2 regions of the Neobacillus sp. S1227 genome follow, and region 1 is predicted to be linked to the other one. Evidence: riboswitches for the same ligand, from Rfam matches in the RefSeq annotation. Region 1 holds a riboswitch; the other holds the start of a gene.
What was found. A riboswitch is a leader RNA that binds a small molecule or an ion and turns the genes downstream of it on or off. The one in region 1 is predicted to bind glycine.
Positions count from the first base shown of each region.

Region 2: it holds a riboswitch for glycine, as region 1 does, so the genes downstream of both, ACZ5AE_RS28320 (amino acid permease) here and gcvT (glycine cleavage system aminomethyltransferase GcvT) in region 1, are expected to answer to the same signal.

Region 1 is NZ_AP038276.1:4,273,632-4,283,315, reverse strand. It holds gene ACZ5AE_RS21525 (helix-turn-helix transcriptional regulator) at 1-33, opposite strand, end outside; gene comGA (competence type IV pilus ATPase ComGA) at 292-1,344, shown strand; gene comGB (competence type IV pilus assembly protein ComGB) at 1,328-2,362, shown strand; gene comGC (competence type IV pilus major pilin ComGC) at 2,370-2,741, shown strand; gene comGD (competence type IV pilus minor pilin ComGD) at 2,738-3,178, shown strand; gene ACZ5AE_RS21500 (hypothetical protein) at 3,219-3,494, shown strand; gene comGF (competence type IV pilus minor pilin ComGF) at 3,469-3,918, shown strand; gene comGG (competence type IV pilus minor pilin ComGG) at 3,915-4,295, shown strand; gene ACZ5AE_RS21485 (YqzE family protein) at 4,352-4,549, shown strand; gene ACZ5AE_RS21480 (YqhG family protein) at 4,598-5,389, opposite strand; gene ACZ5AE_RS21475 (DEAD/DEAH box helicase) at 5,367-7,055, opposite strand; glycine riboswitch at 7,217-7,305, shown strand; glycine riboswitch at 7,309-7,385, shown strand; gene gcvT (glycine cleavage system aminomethyltransferase GcvT) at 7,537-8,643, shown strand; gene gcvPA (aminomethyl-transferring glycine dehydrogenase subunit GcvPA) at 8,662-9,684, shown strand, end outside.
Region 2 is NZ_AP038276.1:5,712,643-5,722,326, forward strand. It holds gene ACZ5AE_RS28315 (phosphoglycerate dehydrogenase) at 1-782, shown strand, start outside; gene ACZ5AE_RS28320 (amino acid permease) at 1,374-2,723, opposite strand; glycine riboswitch at 2,851-2,931, opposite strand; gene pruA (L-glutamate gamma-semialdehyde dehydrogenase) at 3,149-4,780, shown strand; gene ACZ5AE_RS28330 (hypothetical protein) at 5,157-5,822, shown strand; gene ACZ5AE_RS28335 (glycine betaine uptake BCCT transporter) at 5,875-7,398, shown strand; gene uidA (beta-glucuronidase) at 7,468-9,279, opposite strand; gene ACZ5AE_RS28345 (helix-turn-helix transcriptional regulator) at 9,508-9,684, shown strand, end outside.

The DNA of each region.
Region 1 (9,684 bases):
CAACACGTTAGTTATTTTTAACGTTTGTTCCATCTCGTTTCACCTCGGACCCCCATAATTTATTCCATTATAATACAGCGGTAATAAAGTGGGAATGAGGTTAACAACGTATACACTATAAGTTTAGAAAATGTTCACAATTATTGACGATAAATTGTAACAAAATTAGAAAAATACTCCTTTTCTTTACAAAAAAACTTTTTTAAAATAAAGAAGGAAGGATAAGAAGACTGTCGAAATATCAGAAAAGAAAATTAAAAGGCGGTGATTCCCATTGTTAGTTCAATTGAAATGTTAGCTGACAGAATTATTCGTGACGCTGCAAGAAACCAGGCAACTGACATTCACATAATTCCCAGGCAGAATGACACACTCGTTCAAATCCGGTTAACCAACAAACTCATTCCTCGATTATCCCTTCCAAAAGATGAATGTGACAAATTGATTTCTCATTTTAAATTTAAAGCAAATATGGATATTGGTGAAAGAAGACGTCCCCAAAGCGGTGCTATATTTTGTGAGGTTAACGGACAGTTAATGGGACTTAGGCTATCTACCCTGCCATCCAATACACGCGAAAGTCTTGTCATTAGGCTCTTACCTCAGCAGGAACAAATCCCTTTTCATCAGCTTTCCTTATTCCCTGCAATGACCAGAAAACTTCTAGCTTTATTAAAACATGCTCACGGTTTAATAATTTTTACAGGGCCGACTGGCTCAGGGAAAACGACCACTTTATATTCCCTTTTAAATGAAACCGCCCACCTATTCCATCGCAATGTAATTACACTCGAAGACCCGATTGAAAAAAATTACGATTCCGTTTTGCAGGTACAAGTGAATGAAAAAGCTGGTGTCACTTATGCGGCCGGCCTCAAAGCGATTTTAAGGCACGACCCGGACATCATAATGGTCGGGGAAATCAGGGATGCGGAAACGGCAAGGATTGCAGTACGTGCAGCGTTAACCGGGCATTTAGTACTTTCAACAATGCACACTAGGGATGCGAAGGGGGCGGTGTTCCGACTGCACGAATTTGGGGTGAATTGGCTGGAGGTTGAACAAACCTTAATTGCGGTGACTGCCCAAAGACTTGTTGAATTAACCTGTCCATTTTGCGAGGATGAATGCACTCCATTTTGTTATTCGTATGGTAGGTGGAAGAGGGCGAGTGTATTTGAGCTTTTGGCGGGGAAAAATTTGAATAATGCTATGAAAGCTGCAAAAGGAGAGAAGGTTGACACCCATTATCGGACAATCCGGGATGTCATTAAAAAAGGGATTGCATTAGGTTTTATTCAAGAATCTGAATATGACAGGCTGGTTTATGATGAAGAATCATAAATGGTCTGTAACTGAGCAAGCCAACTTCTTAAAGCGGATTGGCGAGCTGTTGGCACGGGGATATCCAATTGCCGAAGCAATTGATTCCATAGCATTGTACTTGCCTCAGAAGAGAAAGGAGGAGTTATATCAATCATTAACAATTTTAAAAAACGGTCAACCGTTTCATGAGGTCCTTGAAAGGCTTGGTTTTCATAAGGATTTAACCGGTTTTGTTTACTTTGCTGAGCAGCATGGGAGTTTTGCAGAAGCGCTGCTTGAGGGCAGCCGTCTCACATTGTTAAAGGAGAAGGATCTGCATAAGCTTTTAAAATTGCTTCAATATCCAGTATTGCTGTTATTAATTACTGGGATTCTCTTCGTTTTCCTAGAGAATACATTGCTGCCAAGGTTTACAGAACTTTTTTCATCTCTTGGTTTGGAGGAGAATTTTTTTACAAAGGTCATCTATACTTTAGATAAAATTTTCCCCATGGTCATTGGTGCTTTGTTTGCATTCTTATTGGCAACAGCAATTTATTATTATTTTATCTTCCGAAACTATCCCATTTTAAAGCAGCGAATGCTGCTCGTGCGTCTGCCTTTAATAGGCAGAATCCTCAAATTGCTGTTTACACATTATTTCTCCATACAATTAAGCTTCCTTTTATCTGGCGGAATTTCAGTTTCAGAGAGCTTGGGTCTCTTTGAAGAAAACAAAAGACAGCCTTTTTACAGCGAACTTGGTAAAGAAATTAAGGCCAAGCTTGTAATGGGCGAAAAATTGGAAACCATATTGGCTTCGATGTCTTTTTTTGACAAGGGTTTTCCGATGATTATTAAACACGGGCAGGAAAATGGCAAATTGGAACAGGAATTACTATTTTTCAGCAAGCACTGTGTGATGAATCTGGAAGGGCTAATTGAAAAAATCCTAAGGACGATTCAGCCCGTTCTTTATCTGTTTATCGGTTTATTAGTTGTTTCCATGTACTTAGCGATCCTTTTACCCATGTTTCATATGCTTGATGGAATTTAATAAAAAAATGGAGGTTAGGAAAGTGAAAAATATAAAAAGAAATAAACAGGCGGGTTTCACACTGATAGAAATGATGATTGTAATGCTCGTGATTTCTGTTATTTTAATCATTACTATTCCAAACGTTGCTAAGCATAACGCAAATATAAAGTCTAAGGGGTGTGAAGGCTTTCAGAAAATGGTTGAAGCTCAGGTACAAGCGTATGAAATGGAAAAAAATGAACCTGCAACAATGGAAAAACTAATAAGTGAAGGATATATAAATAAAGATGCTAAGGGCTGCCCAGGAAAAGAAGTAGTGATTGGGTCGGATGGTTCTGTTTCAATGAAAGATGCCAGCGATACGAAAACTGCCTCTGAAACCACCGCCAATCAATGAAAAACAACCAACAAGCCTTTACCTTAGCCGAGTCTCTAGTAGTCCTGTCCATTTTCATGATTTTGTCCTCGATAACTGTTTTTTCGTTAAAACCACAACATACGATGGTCGAGAATGAAGGCTTATTAACCCAATTAAAAGCTGATTTATTTTATGCCCAGTCTTATGCAATGTCCCACCAGCAGGAGGTGTCGTTCGTCATTTTGCCTAACGAATCAAAATATTCGCTAGTTTTGCGCTCTGACCAGCCGCATCTGCTCGATAGAACTTACCCCTCAAGTTTTCATATCATCGAAGGTTCGATGCCCTTATATTTCAAATTCCAGCCCGATGGAAATGTAAACAAATTTGGTTCCTTCTTCATAGAAACCGAGAAGAAGACTTATCGAATGACCATTTTAATTGGAAAAGGGCGGTTTTATGTTACTGAGCAATAAAGGATTTTTTTTATTAGAATTGCTTCTGTCTTTATCAGCTATGTTTTTGATTTGTTTGGTGTTCATTCCGTTAATAACGGATTTAAAAAAGCAATCAGTAAATTTGGAGATTGAGAAAAAGATGAGGCAGATCATGTATGAGGAACTGGAGGCAAAATTAATTGATAATCTAACATTTGCCAATTATACATTGGTGCAAAATGGGATTAATTATCAAATCATTTGGAAGGATTCCATAGGGCAAAAGGAGGTCTGCGTTAGAGTTGAAAAAACGTTCCTGCATTTGGAAAATGAAATCTGCGGCAGTCTCGAATGAAAAAGGTTTTACGCTCATTGAGGTAATGTTTTCGTTGGTAATTCTTTCAATTATTGTTTTTTATATGTCACCTCTCTTTCAACTTATACTTGACAATAAGGAAAATCAATCGAGCCTTCAGGCAATGGAATGGGAGGTTTTCTGCAGCCAGATAAAAAAAGAAATCCGCTGGTCGACAAAGGCTGAAGTAGTTTCCAATCGGCTGATCCTGACAAAAGACGGGGAAACCATTTATTATGAAATTTACGGCAACAATTTAAGAAGACGGGTTAACTCGACAGGGCATGAAATCATCCTGCAGAATGTATCTCAGCATTCGTTTGCTTTGGTGAATAATGCGGTTAAGGTTACGGTAAAGGATTTGAAAGGAATAGAGTACTCTGTTACCGCCTTTTCTTTAATTGATTGGAATAAGGGCACATGAAAAATAGTCAACAAGGCTTCACCTATCCCCTTACATTATGTCTGTTGATCATTTTTCTGCTGTTTTTTTCCATGGAGGCGGAGAAGCTCCTGTCGGAGAGAAAGCTAGTGCATGAATCTGCCGTTATTTTCCTGGAAGAGTATTATTTCTTGTCATCTGTAAAGAAATTTGAAAATCAGGCTCAGGTGTACGGAACAATCCCGTCTAAAGGAACGTTTGGATATCAGAAGGGGAATATGGATTTTCTCGCCGATTCCCCGTCAGGATATGTACAAAGAGTTTCCTTTACACTCCGCCTTCATTCAGGAGAAATGGTAAACGGGAAAGGATATTTTGACACGAGGTCAAAAAAGCTAATTAAATGGATTACTTATTGATTCGAAAGGATAAACCTTGGACATACTTGTAATGTTAGTTAAAGGCAGGTGTGTACATGAAAACGAATGATTATGTAAAATATATGACCCAAACGATTGTCAAATATGCGGACCAGCCGAAGGATGAAAGAAAACGTCAGCGACTCGAGCGAAAACAGACTAAAGCATCCTTTTGGTATCGATGGTTTGGCATCCTTCCCTATATTGTGTATTCAGAGGTTAAGAGACGGAAAATGAAAGACAAAGGACTTTAAATAGTAAACCCCCAGGCAAAATTCCACTTCAGACCTGGGGGTTTCTTTTTATATTGCTTTTTCTGTTAGGTAAAACAGCCCGCCATTGATAAAGGAAATATGAATTCGCGGCTCATATTGATCCTTGAGGGCCTGTTTTTCTGTCTCATAGCTTTCGTTTTCATCTTCCATGTCCTCATAAAAATGATTCAACAGTTCTAAATCCTTCTCCCAGCGTACTTTTGCCTCATCAGCCCAAGTATGGTCGTCTTGTTCGATTACAGACTTCAGATATTTTTCAATTCGAATCATTCCACTCTTTGGTTTAACCAACGGTGATAATGTAAACGAGTAATCAGGGATTTTCGGGGTCAACGAAATTTTAAGCAAGTAATTATGAAAATCTTCCACCATTTTCCCATTAATAAGCTGAAGCCCGATTGACTTAAAAATGTCGCGTTTACGGTCACATTGATAGGAGATTTTAACATTCATGCACAGCCACGGCAGCAAGGGAGTCTGGACGGCGGTGTTGCCATGACTTTCATAAAGCCTTATATATCTGGCTAAATTTTTTGTAGACTCAAAAATTTGATGCAGGCGCGGAGAGCCAAAATGGATGGTTTCCCCTCTGAGATTTTCAGGTGCTGCTTTTTGGTTGGTGATAAGGGTCAACCTCATTGGATTCGGTATTCCGCCAGTTTTCTCCAAGTAATGCCAGTAAAACGGCCGATTCATTAGTTCCTTATCCATTTCAATTGTTAGTTGGACATCTAAGTATCCAGGGTGATTGGTGACAATTGGACATTCATTTGCCATAAAATAATTTAAAAGAAACTTATGAATTTCCTGCTGCTGCATGTGATTCTCCTTTTTTCATATTTTGTGCAAATTCAATCATCGATGATAAATTCTCCATTTTAATCCGCATTTCCCCTTCAGAGCAGGAGTCGCTAAAGATATCCATTATATGATCTTCAATATTTCCGAATTCTAATTTTGTTAGAATATCATCTAGTTCCCCGATAACCTTTTCAAATAAATCAATCTTTTCGTATAAAAGTTTTAAAATATGCTCTTCAACTGTATTTTTGATGGCAAAATTATAGATCATGACATCTTTTTCCTGACCGAGGCGGTGAATCCTTCCGATGCGCTGCTCCAATCTCATCGGGTTCCATGGCAAATCAAAATTGATAATGTGGTTGCAAAATTGAAGGTTAATTCCTTCCCCGCCCGCTTCCGTCGCAATCAACACCTGGGCATTCTTTTGAAACAACTCGCGCATCCAATCCTTTTTCCCGCGTTTAAAACCGCCGCGGAAAGGAACGGAGGAAATCCCATGCTGCTTTAAGTACCACTGTAAATATAATTGTGTAGCCCGGTATTCCGTAAATATGATCACTTTATCATTTATTTTCTGAATTAATTCAAGGGCTTTTACTGCCTTGGAATTTTGCTCGACGTTCTCCACTTTTTTTATTAAAAAGTTGATTTGTTCTTGATAGGCCTGCGTGGGGTTTTCCTTTTTTAGAAGCATGTTTTTTAAGGTATAGAAAACGGCCTCGCGGCTTGAGCATGCTTCCCGTTGTAATGTCATCACAGAAAAGCTGCTTGTTTGAACCCAGTCCCCCGCATTTTTAAGCTCTAAAATGGAGTCATACAGGTCGCGTTCCGATTTTGTAAATTCAATTGGAATCGTCTCCACATGCCGTTTCGTCCATTCGATTCCTGTGTCGGCCCGGCGGTTGCGGATCATGACTTTATTGACTAGCTCTTTTAGATGCTGGTCATCATTTAAGGAACGGGAGTCACGTTTATATTTTTCGTAAAAGACAGTTTCATTTCCTAAGTGACCAGGCTTTAATAGGGATACGAGGTTAAAAATCTCCTCAATCCTGTTTTGAATAGGTGTTGCCGTAAGCAATAAACAAAACTTCTTTTTTAAGTTTTGAACAAATTCGTAGTTTTTTGTTTTATTATTTTTTAATTTATGGGCTTCATCGATAATGATGAGGTCATAGTCCTGCTTGTAAATAATCTCCCGATGCGGATTTCGTTTGGCCGTATCGATGGAGGAAACAACCACATCACACTGATCCCAAACATAGCTTTTTCTTTGTGTGACAGCCGGTATATAAAATTTGCTATTTAATTCCTGAGCCCACTGGGTGACTAAGGAAGCGGGAACAAGAATTAACACTTTTTTCACTAATCCGCGAATCATGTATTCTTTTAAAATTAATCCTGCTTCGATCGTCTTACCAAGGCCCACTTCATCTGCAAGAATGGCTTTTCCGTTCATATTTTCAACCACCTGCTTAGCCGTTTCAAGCTGATGAGGGAGAGGCGTCAAATTTGGCAGATGCTTTGGGGCTTGCAGACCTTCGAATTCCGGGACCACCAAATGTTTTTCAATATCGATGGCCAATTTAAAAAGCTCCCAATTTCCCCAGGGGCCATCATGATCAATTTTATGTAAAAAATCATCCTGCCAGGAGGAATCAAATTCGATTTCGACATTCATCCGTTTCAGCTCCTTTTTTATGATAAATTATTATTGCCCGATATGTTGTTTTAATGGTAGGATGATATTAGCTTTGAAAGTTTTAAATATTTAAATAAGCTAATCTATTTTTTAAGTATAATTAGTATGACCAAATTGGAAAATAATATTTATAAGTGCGGATGAAAACAAGGGGAGAGACTACCTTTGTAGCGCCGAAGGAGCAAGCAGATGATGTGAATCTCTCAGGCAAAAGTACTCTTGTTGGACGCAGCTCTGGAGAGTGCTGGATGATACCAGCCACCAAAGGGGAAAGCCGATTTAGGTAAACTTTCAGGTGCAAGGACAGAGACCTTCTTTACTGGTAAAGGGAGGTTTCTGTCCTTTTTTGCACCTTTTTGTTGTTTTTAGGAAAATGACAAATGGTTTTCCTATTTTTGTTATTTGGCAATAATTCATTTTTACAAATAATGAACATGTAGTAAATAAAGGGGGATTTATGATGACGGAATTAAAACGCACTCCGCTGTTCGAAGTTTACAAGGAATACGGTGGAAAAACCATTGATTTTGGCGGCTGGGAGTTGCCTGTTCAGTTTTCAAGCATCAAGGATGAGCATGAAGCTGTACGCACGAAAGCCGGTTTATTCGATGTATCCCATATGGGCGAAGTTGAAGTAAAGGGCCCAGACAGCCTCAATTATTTACAAAAATTGATGACAAATGACATTTCTAAAGTGAAAGACGGCGGGGCACAATATACCGCGATGTGCTATGAAAACGGTGGAACTATAGACGACCTGCTTGTTTATAAGCTTGAAGATAATCATTATTTACTTGTTGTCAACGCATCGAATATTGAAAAGGACTACAACTGGCTGGAGAAGCACCTTGAAGGCGATGTAACAATCGAAAACCTGTCTGAATCAACGGCACAGCTTGCGCTTCAAGGCCCCCTTGCAGAAAAAGTATTACAGAAGCTTGCTTCAGAGACGGATATAAGTCAAATCGGCTTTTTCAAATTCCAGCAGGAAGTTGTTTTAAATGGGAAAAAAGCACTTGTATCTAGAACTGGTTATACAGGGGAAGACGGCTTTGAAGTATACTGCGATGCCTCTGATGCTGTCGAACTCTGGACAGCCATTCTAGAAGCAGGAAAAGATGAGGGAGTGATTCCCTGCGGTCTTGGTGCACGCGACACACTTCGTTTTGAAGCAAACTTAGCGCTTTATGGCCAGGAACTATCACCAGAAATTTCCCCGCTTGAGGCAGGAATTGGATTTGCGGTGAAATTGAATAAAGAGACTGATTTTATTGGAAAAGAAGCTCTCGTAAAACAAAAGGAAGCAGGTTTGTCCCGGAAGCTTATTGGGATAGAAATGGTTGACCGGGGAATTCCGCGTCACGGCTATCCAGTTTACAAAGGGGAAGCGCTAATTGGTGAAGTTACCACCGGTACACAGTCCCCAACCTTAAAGAAAAACATCGGTCTTGCCCTCATTTCTTCCGAACATGCAGGACTAGATACCGAAGTGGAAGTTGAAATTCGCGGCAAACGTTTAAAAGCGAAAGTGGTTCCTACACCTTTTTATAAAAGAGAAAAGAAATAGCAGAAGGGAGCAAGGTTTATGAAACATCGCTATTTACCCATGACTGAACAAGATAAGCAGGCAATGCTGGAGACAATTGGCGTTTCCACTGTCGATGAATTATTCAGTGATATTCCTGAAAAAGTACGATTTAAAGGTGAATACAATATTAAACCGGCAAAATCAGAAACAGCTTTGATGAAGGAACTCTTTCAGTTAGCAAGCCGGAATGCTGATTTAAAATCGAATGTGTCTTTCTTAGGGGCCGGAGTTTATGACCACTATATGCCGATTATCGTTGACCATGTCATCTCAAGATCGGAGTTCTATACAGCCTATACACCTTATCAACCGGAGATATCCCAAGGAGAGCTCCAGGCGATTTTTGAATTCCAAACAATGATTTGTGAATTAACAGGAATGGATGTGGCCAACTCCTCAATGTATGACGGCGGTACCGCACTTGCTGAAGCAGCAATGCTAAGCGCAGGTCATACGAAAAGAAAAACCATTCTAGTCTCCAGCGCTGTTCACCCTGAATCCCGTGAGGTTCTTAAAACTTACGCAAAGGGTCAATACCTTGATGTGATTGAGGTCCCTGTGAAGGATGGCATTACTGATGTTGAAGCGCTAAAAGGATTGGTAAATGCTGACGTAGCCGCGGTTGTCGTTCAATATCCAAACTTTTTAGGTCGAATTGAACCTTTAAAAGAACTTGAAGAGATTATTCATGAAAATAAAGCCATGTTTGTTGTTTCCAGCAATCCATTATCACTTGGAATTTTGACACCTCCAGGAAAATTTGGTGCAGATATTGTTGTCGGAGATGCCCAGCCGTTTGGAATCCCGACTGCCTTCGGAGGTCCGCACTGCGGCTATTTTGCGGTTACGACCAAGCTAATGCGTAAAGTTCCCGGACGTCTTGTCGGCCAGACAACAGATGACCAAGGCCGCCGCGGTTTTGTTTTAACTCTTCAGGCACGTGAGCAGCATATCCGCCGTGATAAGGCGACTTCTAATATTTGCTCCAACCAAGCATTGAATGCTCTAGCAGCATCTGTT
Region 2 (9,684 bases), 1.4 Mb from region 1:
GAAAAGAAATTAAAGGGAAAACATTGGGTGTCATTGGATTAGGAGCGATAGGTGCACTAGTGGCAAATGATGCGCTTGATTTAGATATGGATGTTATCGGATTTGATCCATTTATCTCTGTCGATACTGCATGGAAGCTATCTCGCAATGTGCAGAGGGCAATGACGATTGAACAGTTATTTGCGGAATCTGATTATATAACTGTACACGTACCGTTAACCGATGACACAAGAGGAATGTTTAACCAAGCAACCTTCAGCATCATGAAGCCTGGTGTTCATATTCTAAATTTCTCCCGTGGTGAGCTTGTCAATGAAACAGACATGGCTGCCGCTCTTGAAGGCGGAAAAGTTGGGAAGTATATTACTGATTTCCCAAATGAAAATGTGCTCAAAATGAAAAATACAGTACCGATTCCGCACTTAGGCGCCTCCACAAAAGAATCAGAGGAAAATTGCGCGATCATGGCAGCTCGTCAAGTGAAGGAATTTTTAGAAACAGGAAACATCAAAAACTCAGTGAATTTCCCAAATACCTGCCTCCCTTATACTGGTAAACTGCGCGTGGCAGCATTCCATCAGAATGTTCCAAATATGGTTGGACAGATTACATCTGCAATATCCAGCTATGATTTAAACATTGCTGATATGGTCAACAGAAGCCGCGGGGGTTATGCGTATACAATTATTGACATTGATAATAGAGTAAACGGCGATGTTATTCCAGGTTTAGAGGAAAAAGTAAAACAAATCTCTGGAATGGTGACAGCTCGGATTATTTAATTAGGAAATTAAGTTAATATGAAAAAGAGGGTGTCCCAAAAGTATAACTTTTAGGGACACCCTCTTTTTCTATTATGTCTTTGAAAATGGTCTGTTGATTTCCGCTCCAGGCGGCTTCGCTTTCCGCGGGGTGGGCGGTGAGCCTCCTCGGCGTAAACGCCTGCGGGGTCTCACCTGTCCCACTACTCCCGCAGGAGTCTTCGCCGCCTTCCGCTCCAATCAACAGTGTGAAAAAATAAGAAAATCATTCCATTTGGTATAATGAAGTTACCACACAAACACAATACCGGAAAGGAATGACTTTCTTATGTACATAAATTATACCACGACAGGCCAATTGGTTCTACCAATGGATATTGAGGTCCGAATCCCCGAACATCATCTATGGCCAATTGTAGATTTGGCTGTTGAAAAGATGAATCCAACTATCCTTAGCTCCTTTCATCCAGGGGGTTACCCTCGTTTCGAACACAAAAATTCCGCAACACTGACCAAAAATAAATAAAAAACTGACTCAAAAGGGTCGTCATTCAACGACCTTTTGAGTCAGCCTCATTTCTTTTACTCAATTTGAATCTATGCTGATCATTATCATTTTTTCTCTTTGTTCCCTATATAGAAATACAGAGCAAATAATAGAATAAACCATAGTGGTGTCAACAATAGGGCCGGACGGGTAGCATCGGCGAACAGCATGATGATGAGAATCGCCGCAAACATGGTTAGGACCGCGTAATTAACAAATGGTGTAAAAGGCGCTTTAAATTTTGATTTTGCCTGTAAATCCGGACGAGTTGTCTTATACCTTACATGACAAATCAGAATGACGCCCCATACCCAAATAAAACAAATGGCACTTATCGTGGTTACGATTCCGAAAGCCTGCTCCGGAATAAGTTTGCTAAGGAGCGCTCCCCCTGTCAGAATAAGACCCGAAACCAATAAAGCGTTACTTGGCACATGATTTTTATTCAGTCTTGCAAAATTGGCTGGTCCCTGGCTATTATTGCTTAAATTAAATAAAATCCTGCTTGTTGAAAACATCCCACTGTTACAAGCAGAAGCGGCTGAAGTTAAGACAACAAAATTAATAATTCCCGCGGCAATCGGGATCCCGACTAAGCTAAACGTTTTGACAAACGGACTTTCAGCGGCATTCAAATCCGTCCATGGGTTAATACATAGAAGGACGATCAATGCGCCCACGTAGAAAAATAAAATCCGTAAAGGAATTTTATTAATGGCCGATGGAATGCTTTTTTCCGGATTGGCTGTTTCTGCTGCCGATACACCCACTAATTCCACACCAACGAATGCAAAAACGACCATTTGGAATGAAAGCAAGAAGCCTGTGACTCCATTTGGAAAAAAGCCGCCATGTTCCCAAAGATTTTTAATAGAGACCGTCCCTGCATCCGTCTTGAATCCCATCACTAGCAAAATAACCCCAATGCCGATTAAGGCGAGAATGGTAATTACCTTTATTAAAGCAAACCAGAACTCCAATTCTCCAAAAAGCTTTACCGTTAGCAGATTAAGACCCAATAAGATGACCAAACAGACAATTGCAGGTATCCACTGCGGGATATCGAACCAATATCGTACATATACACCAACGGCAATCACGTCAGCCATTGCAGTCATTATCCAGCAAAACCAATAGGTCCATCCCGTAACAAACGCAACCCGTGGTCCAAGATAATCCTCGGCAATGTCAGTAAAAGATTGATAACCTGCTTTAGACAGCAGGAGTTCTCCGAGTGCCCTCATCACAAAGAAACAGGCAATTCCTACGGCCAAATAAGCTAGAATGATAGATGGGCCTGCCAATTGGATCGCTTTACCCGATCCTAGGAATAATCCTGTACCAATGGTACCGCCAATTGCAATTAGTTGAACGTGCCGATTTGCTAAATTCCGCTTTAATTCTTGCTGTGCCAACCTTGACTCCCCCTAAAAATTATTAAAACCCAATAAAAAAAGAGATTGGATGTCCTCCAATCTCTTAGGTCATAAGAATAGCAAATATAACTTGTTACGCTAACAACCTGCATGACAAATAAATATTTAGTACTCTTCTGTCCTTTTGCCTGAGATTGTGAACCCTTCGGCGCCGCGAAATCCTCGCGGTCTCTCCAGAAGCTGCTCCTGCTATAGTTTGATCCATAGCAATCATAGCCTGCTAATTATTAAGTTTTATAAATATTGTCGAATAATTTTAAATTTTAGTAGTCCATAGTTACTTTGTCAACAATAAATGACTCGAAGAGCCCAAGAATAGAAAAAGTATGTTATAATAATTGTCGAATTACGTAGATTTGTCTATACATGAAACAGAATATATAAACGGGAAGGAACGTGAGAGAATGAGTAACGGAATTTTCAAAATCCCAACACCTGCAAATGAACCTGGCAATACTTATGCTCCTGGTACAAAAGAGCGGGAAACATTAAAAGCTGAATTACAACGCCAATCCAGTATCGTAATCGATATTCCTGTGATTATTAATGGCGAAAATATAAAGACAGATACAGTGAAGCAAGTGGTTATGCCCCATGATCATCAACATGTGTTAGCGAACTATTCGCAAGCCGGGGAAAAGGAGCTGCGTGATGCGGTTGAAGCAGCGATGGCTGCCAAAGAAGCATGGGCAAATATGGCTTGGGAACACCGCGCTGCTATTTTCTTAAAAGCTGCTGATTTAATCTCTGGCCCATACCGTGACGTAATGAATGCTGCGACGATGTTAGGTCAGTCCAAGACAGTCATTCAAGCTGAAATTGATTCTGCACAAGAATTAGTAGACTTCTTACGTTTTGGCGTTGATTATGCGAATCAAGTCTATCAAATTCAACCAAGTAGTATGAAAAATGTTTGGAATCGCACAGATTACCGCCCACTAGATGGTTTTGTATTGGCGATCTCTCCATTTAACTTCACAGCTATTGGCGGAAACTTGCCAGCAGCTCCTGCCATGATGGGGAACGTCGTCGTGTGGAAACCAGCCACAACTTCTATTCTGGCAAACTACTACTTTATGCGAATTTTAGAAGAAGCAGGATTACCAAAAGGCGTCATCAACTTCGTACCTTCTCGTGGTTCACAAGTATCAGAAGTAGTATTAACAGACCCTCGGATGTCTGGATTCCATTTTACTGGATCAACAAGTACGTTCCAGACCATTTGGAAAACAGTAGGAGAAAACATTGCAAACTATAAATCATATCCTCGATTAATTGGGGAAACAGGCGGTAAAGACTTCGTATTTGCTCACGAAACGGCTCAAGCAGATAAAGTAGTAGCGAACCTTGTTCGTGGTGCATTTGAATACCAAGGTCAAAAATGTTCCGCAGCTTCTCGTGCTTATATTCCTGCTAGCATGTGGGAAGAAGTAAAAGCTGGTTTAGTGGAAAAAACAGCAAAGCTTAAAGTTGGGGATGTCCGTGACTTTAGAAACTTCATGGGTGCCGTTATTGATAAAGCGGCTTTTGATTCGATTACTAGCTATATCGACTATGCTGCAGCTTCTGAAGAAGCAGAAATAATTGCTGGCGGTACGTATGATGATTCCGTTGGATATTTCGTTCAACCGACCATTATTGTGACTACCAATCCAAACTTTAAGACAATGGTAGAGGAAATTTTTGGACCAGTTTTAACAATCTATGTATACGAAAATGATAAATTAGAAGAAACATTGCATGCAGTAGATACTGCTTCTATGTATGCATTAACAGGTTCGATCTTTGCACAAGATCGCGGGGCCATTCTTCACTTAGAAAATCGCTTATCCGGCGCAGCTGGAAACTTCTATATCAATGATAAACCAACCGGCGCGATGATTAATCAGCAGCCATTTGGCGGTTCACGTGGTTCTGGTACAAACGATAAAGCAGGATCTATATTTAACATGATTCGCTGGACAAGTCCACGTGTCATCAAAGAAAACTTCGCACCAACTGCAGAGGTTGCTTATCCATTTATGGATGCTGAATAATAAATAATGAAAAAGAGGTTGAAATGTTTTGGTTTCAACCTCTTTTTATTTTGCTAAACAGCACCAATTTCTTCGTACTCTCCATCATTAACCATTTGATAATAGAATACTTTTTCCCCGCCAAATAAACAAACAGATCGTCAAAATGTTGAACAGATCTGAAAGCTGAGCACCACGTTCACTTCCAAAGAACATATTAAATAAAAATTCGAGTAAAGGCTGAAATATACATTTTATATCTGTATATTTCAGCCTTTTCTATTTTACATAGATAATAGTTTTTTCTAAAAAAAGCCATCCTAAAGAAGAATTCCATGAATCCAAACTCCATGTTTTATGAATTCTATTCTACCTATGATTGAAAGGAGATTTAGGAGTGAAACTGTATCAAGTAAGAAAAGGGCAATTTGTATACTATAACAATGAGTTACACAAGGTATATGGTGTTAAACCAATGTATAAATTCTCCGTTCATCTTATAAAGCTAAGAGATTTATCACAGCATATAACCAATGCAGTGAGTGTGGAGAGATATATACCAAAAGAAAATGACAGTTTTATTTTTGACCATAAAGTATACACACTTCGGAAAAATCAAAGGCCTCAAGCTGGAGATTATATTTTAATTAACAATCCAGATCCCGATACCCTGGATCATTATTCTTTAAATGAATTTGAAGTGGTCGAAACTGTTGATAACAAAGGGGTCATTACTAGCGATTTGGATGGTATCAAGCATACCGAATATTTATTGATGGTACCTGGACGTGCTCCTGACAGTCATCCTATCGATTATAAAGACATGATAAATGTGGAGGATAACCTTGATGATGCTAGCCCGCAAATTGTTCATCCATACGGCGACCTATCAATACAGTTGGGAGACGTGTATAAAAAGAAGGACCGTGATGTGTTAATTGAAGCGATGGTGGTTGCGATTAAAGGGCAAACCATTTATCTTGGCGGCGGGTTAGAGGTGCCGCATGAAGAGTTGATGAATAAGGATATGTGGGAGTTTCAATACAATCCTTTTAATAATTGACAGAGCTAAATCTATATATATATAAGCATTCATCAAATGCCAGGAGGATTTCATGGAAAAGATTAAAGAAAATAGTGTATTTATTATCTCTCTATTGCTGACCATCATTTTTATTATTTGGGGAGTTTTTTTTACAGATAATCTTACCAAAGTCACCAACTCTGTTTATAATGGCTCCATTGATTACCTTGGATGGGTTTATCTCGGCGCCACTCTATTCTTTGTCTTTTTTTCTATCTACTTGTTGCTCTCAAAGTATGGAAATATCAAACTCGGAAGGAGAACGGATAAGCCTGATTTCTCTACCGCTTCCTGGCTGGCAATGCTGTTCGGTGCAGGTATGGGTGTCGGGATTGTGTACTGGAGCGTTGCTGAACCAGTAACCCACTACACAGCTCCTCCGTACGGGAAAGGTTATACGATTGACGCAGCCAACACCGCAATGAAATATACATTTTTCCATTGGGGCCTGCACCCATGGGCAATTTACACCGTTATTGGGTTAGCCCTTGCCTTTTTTCAATATAATAAAAGGCTTCCCGCGGCGATCAGTTCAGCGTTCCATCCCATTTTGGGCGACAGGATTTACGGTCCGATTGGCAAAACGATTGATATCCTGTCCATCTTTGCAACAGTTTTTGGGATTGCAACCTCTTTGGGGCTTGGTGCGATGCAGGTTACTGCGGGTATGCATGACATATTTGGCATTCCTAATACATTATTTATTCAGCTCGTTGTCATTGTAGTCGCAACAGTACTTTTTATTATTTCCATTAATACAGGCTTGGAAAGAGGAATCAAATATTTATCAAACGCAGCCATCATCTTCTCAGTGGCAATCCTTATACTAATTATGCTTGTAGGTCCAGCCATGACCGTTATTAAAGTGTTTTTTAACACAATGGGACTTTATTTAAGTGACTTTGTCCATATGAGTTTACGGTTAAGCCCCTTTGGCAAAGGGGAAAAATGGATTGCTTCATGGACCTTATTTTACTGGGCATGGTGGATTGCCTGGGCGCCATTTGTCGGCATGTTCATTGCTCGGGTTTCGAGAGGGAGGACGATAAAGGAGTTTGTGGTTGGGGTATTAATTTTTCCAACACTTGGAACCTGTCTTTGGATGTCCGTGTTTGGCGGAGCAGCGCTTGACCTTGTTCAAAATCCCCAAAATCACGGTTTGGCAAAACATATCGCTGAAAATATAGACTTGTCTATATTTATATTCTTCGACCACCTTCCATTAAGCACCCTATTAAGCATTTTAGGCTTCGCCGTGGTAGCTATTTATTATATTACTGTTGCTGATACTGCGACCTTTGTATTGGGAATGCTAAGCGAAGGCGGCACGTTTAATCCTTCTAACAAAATAAAAATGACATGGGGCGTCATCCAATCTGCTTTAGCTGCTGTTCTGCTGCTCGCAGGCGGTTTGGAGGTTCTGCAAACTGCTTCTATCGCAGCCGCACTCCCATTTGCCATTATCATGCTCGCCATGTGCTACTCATTGCTGACTGGCTTAAAAAACGAAGCTGAAATTCAAAAAGGCAATAAAAGAAACGCACAACACTACTGATATTAAATAAAAAACCCTATCCAAATCATATTTGGACAGGGTTTTATTCATAAAACAGAGATCTAACCTCTATTTTTTGTATCCTAGGTTCGGGATGCCATTCCAACGCTGGCTTAAATAGCGTACGACCATTTTTGGTTCTCTGGCACGGGTAAAGATACCCTTTTTATTACCTTGGACACGCATGATTCCAAACTTTGTTTGGAAATCCGCGAAGTTCCATAATTGTTCCCCGACAAAGTTAGGGATTTCATCAAATACCTTGCTGTTCATGCGGTAATAATCTTCTTGGTATTCCTCACTAAATGGCTCGCCAAGTGCGCTATGGAACCCGGCTACCGTATCCGCACCATACTCGGTGTACATAATTGGCTTATCTGGGTATTTTTCTTGCCATTCCAGCAGCTCTTTACGAGTTTTTTCTTCAGCTGTCTTCAAGTCGCCATGTTGTACATACCAGCCATAGTAGCGGTTTAAGGCAATCACATCAACCAAGTCTGTACATTTGTCAGATTTTGGCGTTGCCATCATGATGCCGACATACGTACACGGACGCTTTTGTGGATCTAATTCACGAGCCAGATTAAATAACGGTTCAAAATACTCGAAAGAACCTTTTGAATAAGTGGCTGCCTCGTTGGCAATCGACCACATGACGACACAAGCATGATTTTTATCGCGGTCGATAAGCTCGCGGATGACTTGTTGATGAGCCTCAGCAGTCCTCAACTTTTCCCAAGTATCGTCTTCAAACTCGCCTTTTTCTAAAATCGATACATCAAAAGTGAATGATAACATTAATCCAACTGCCGGTGTTTCGTCAATCACGACAATTCCTTCACGGTCGCAAAGACGCATCATTTCTTCGGAATATGGATAATGCGATGTCCGGAATGAGTTTGCACCCATGGCTTTCATCAAATTAATATCGTGCACATTATAGACTTCATCAAGTCCACGGCCGCGAACATGCGTATCTTCATGCTTGCCAAAGCCTTTGAAGTAGAATGGTTCGCCGTTGATTAAGAACTTGCCGCTCTTTACTTCTATCTTACGGACACCAAACTGTTCTTCATAGACATCTTCCACTTCTCCATTGTTTAGCCCTTCAACTTTAGCTGTATAAAGATAAGCATTGAGCGGCTGCCATAAATGAACGTTCTCAATTACTGCATTTATATCAGTTCCAGAAGCTTGGGCGACAGTAATGCCTTGTTCATCAAGAATGGTAACCCGCACTTCATCGAAATTTCCGCCAGTTTTAACTGAAATTTGTATATCTGCATTCTTTGCAGCTAAATCCACATTCGGTACAATCACAATATCATCAATATAATTCACCGGGGTTGAATAAATTTTGACAGGACGATGCAGCCCTGCATAGTTAAAGAAGTCAAAATTTTCATCAACTTTACGGATAAGCCTTCCATTTTCATCTGTCTTCTCACTATAATTTCCTACTGGCAAAGCCGTATAATCCAACAGATTGCTAACACGAACAGTTAATCGGTTCGCCCCAGGAACTAAGACTTCATTAATCTCAGCCTCAAATGGAGTAAAGCCGCCTTTATGCTGGGCAACAAGTTTGCCATTCACATATACCCATGCTTCATGGGTAGCAGAGCCAAATCGCAATACTAATCGTTCATCACGCAATGCTTTGGCAACGGTAAATTCTCTTTCATACCAAACAAACCCGCTATGCTGGCGAATTTCAGGCGATACTGCTTGATCGTTAAAAGAAGCCGGAACTGCCATGGACTCACCTGTTGGGAGCGGCTGGTTTACATCTACTTCTTTTACTTCATCATCAATCATAAACTTCCAAACACCACTTAAATCCATGACCACACGGCTATCCGTTGAAATTGGATATAACATATTCGTTCTCCTCCATTCATGTACAGAAAACTTTTCTCAAACCAAATTATTTACTTATATAAATTTAAAAATTCACTTTATATAAACCCCTATGTGTAAGGGCTTTAATTTGATTATAATAAATCATTTCAATTAAAAACCGTAATATTTTTACTAGATTAGTAATTATTTTGCTATTTTTCATATTTCAATGTACATTAAATTTGGAGGGGATTTTTTGTGGGAACTATGAACTATCAAAATTTCATAAAAATTAGCCACATACTTCATTCGATTACCAAAATAGATCTCCGTTTATATGACCCAGATGAAAAGTCAATTTTCCAGCTAATCAACCATTCTATTCCATCCGTTTTGGTTCATCCAGACCATGAGATTGATCATATCCATGATACCCTGCATAGG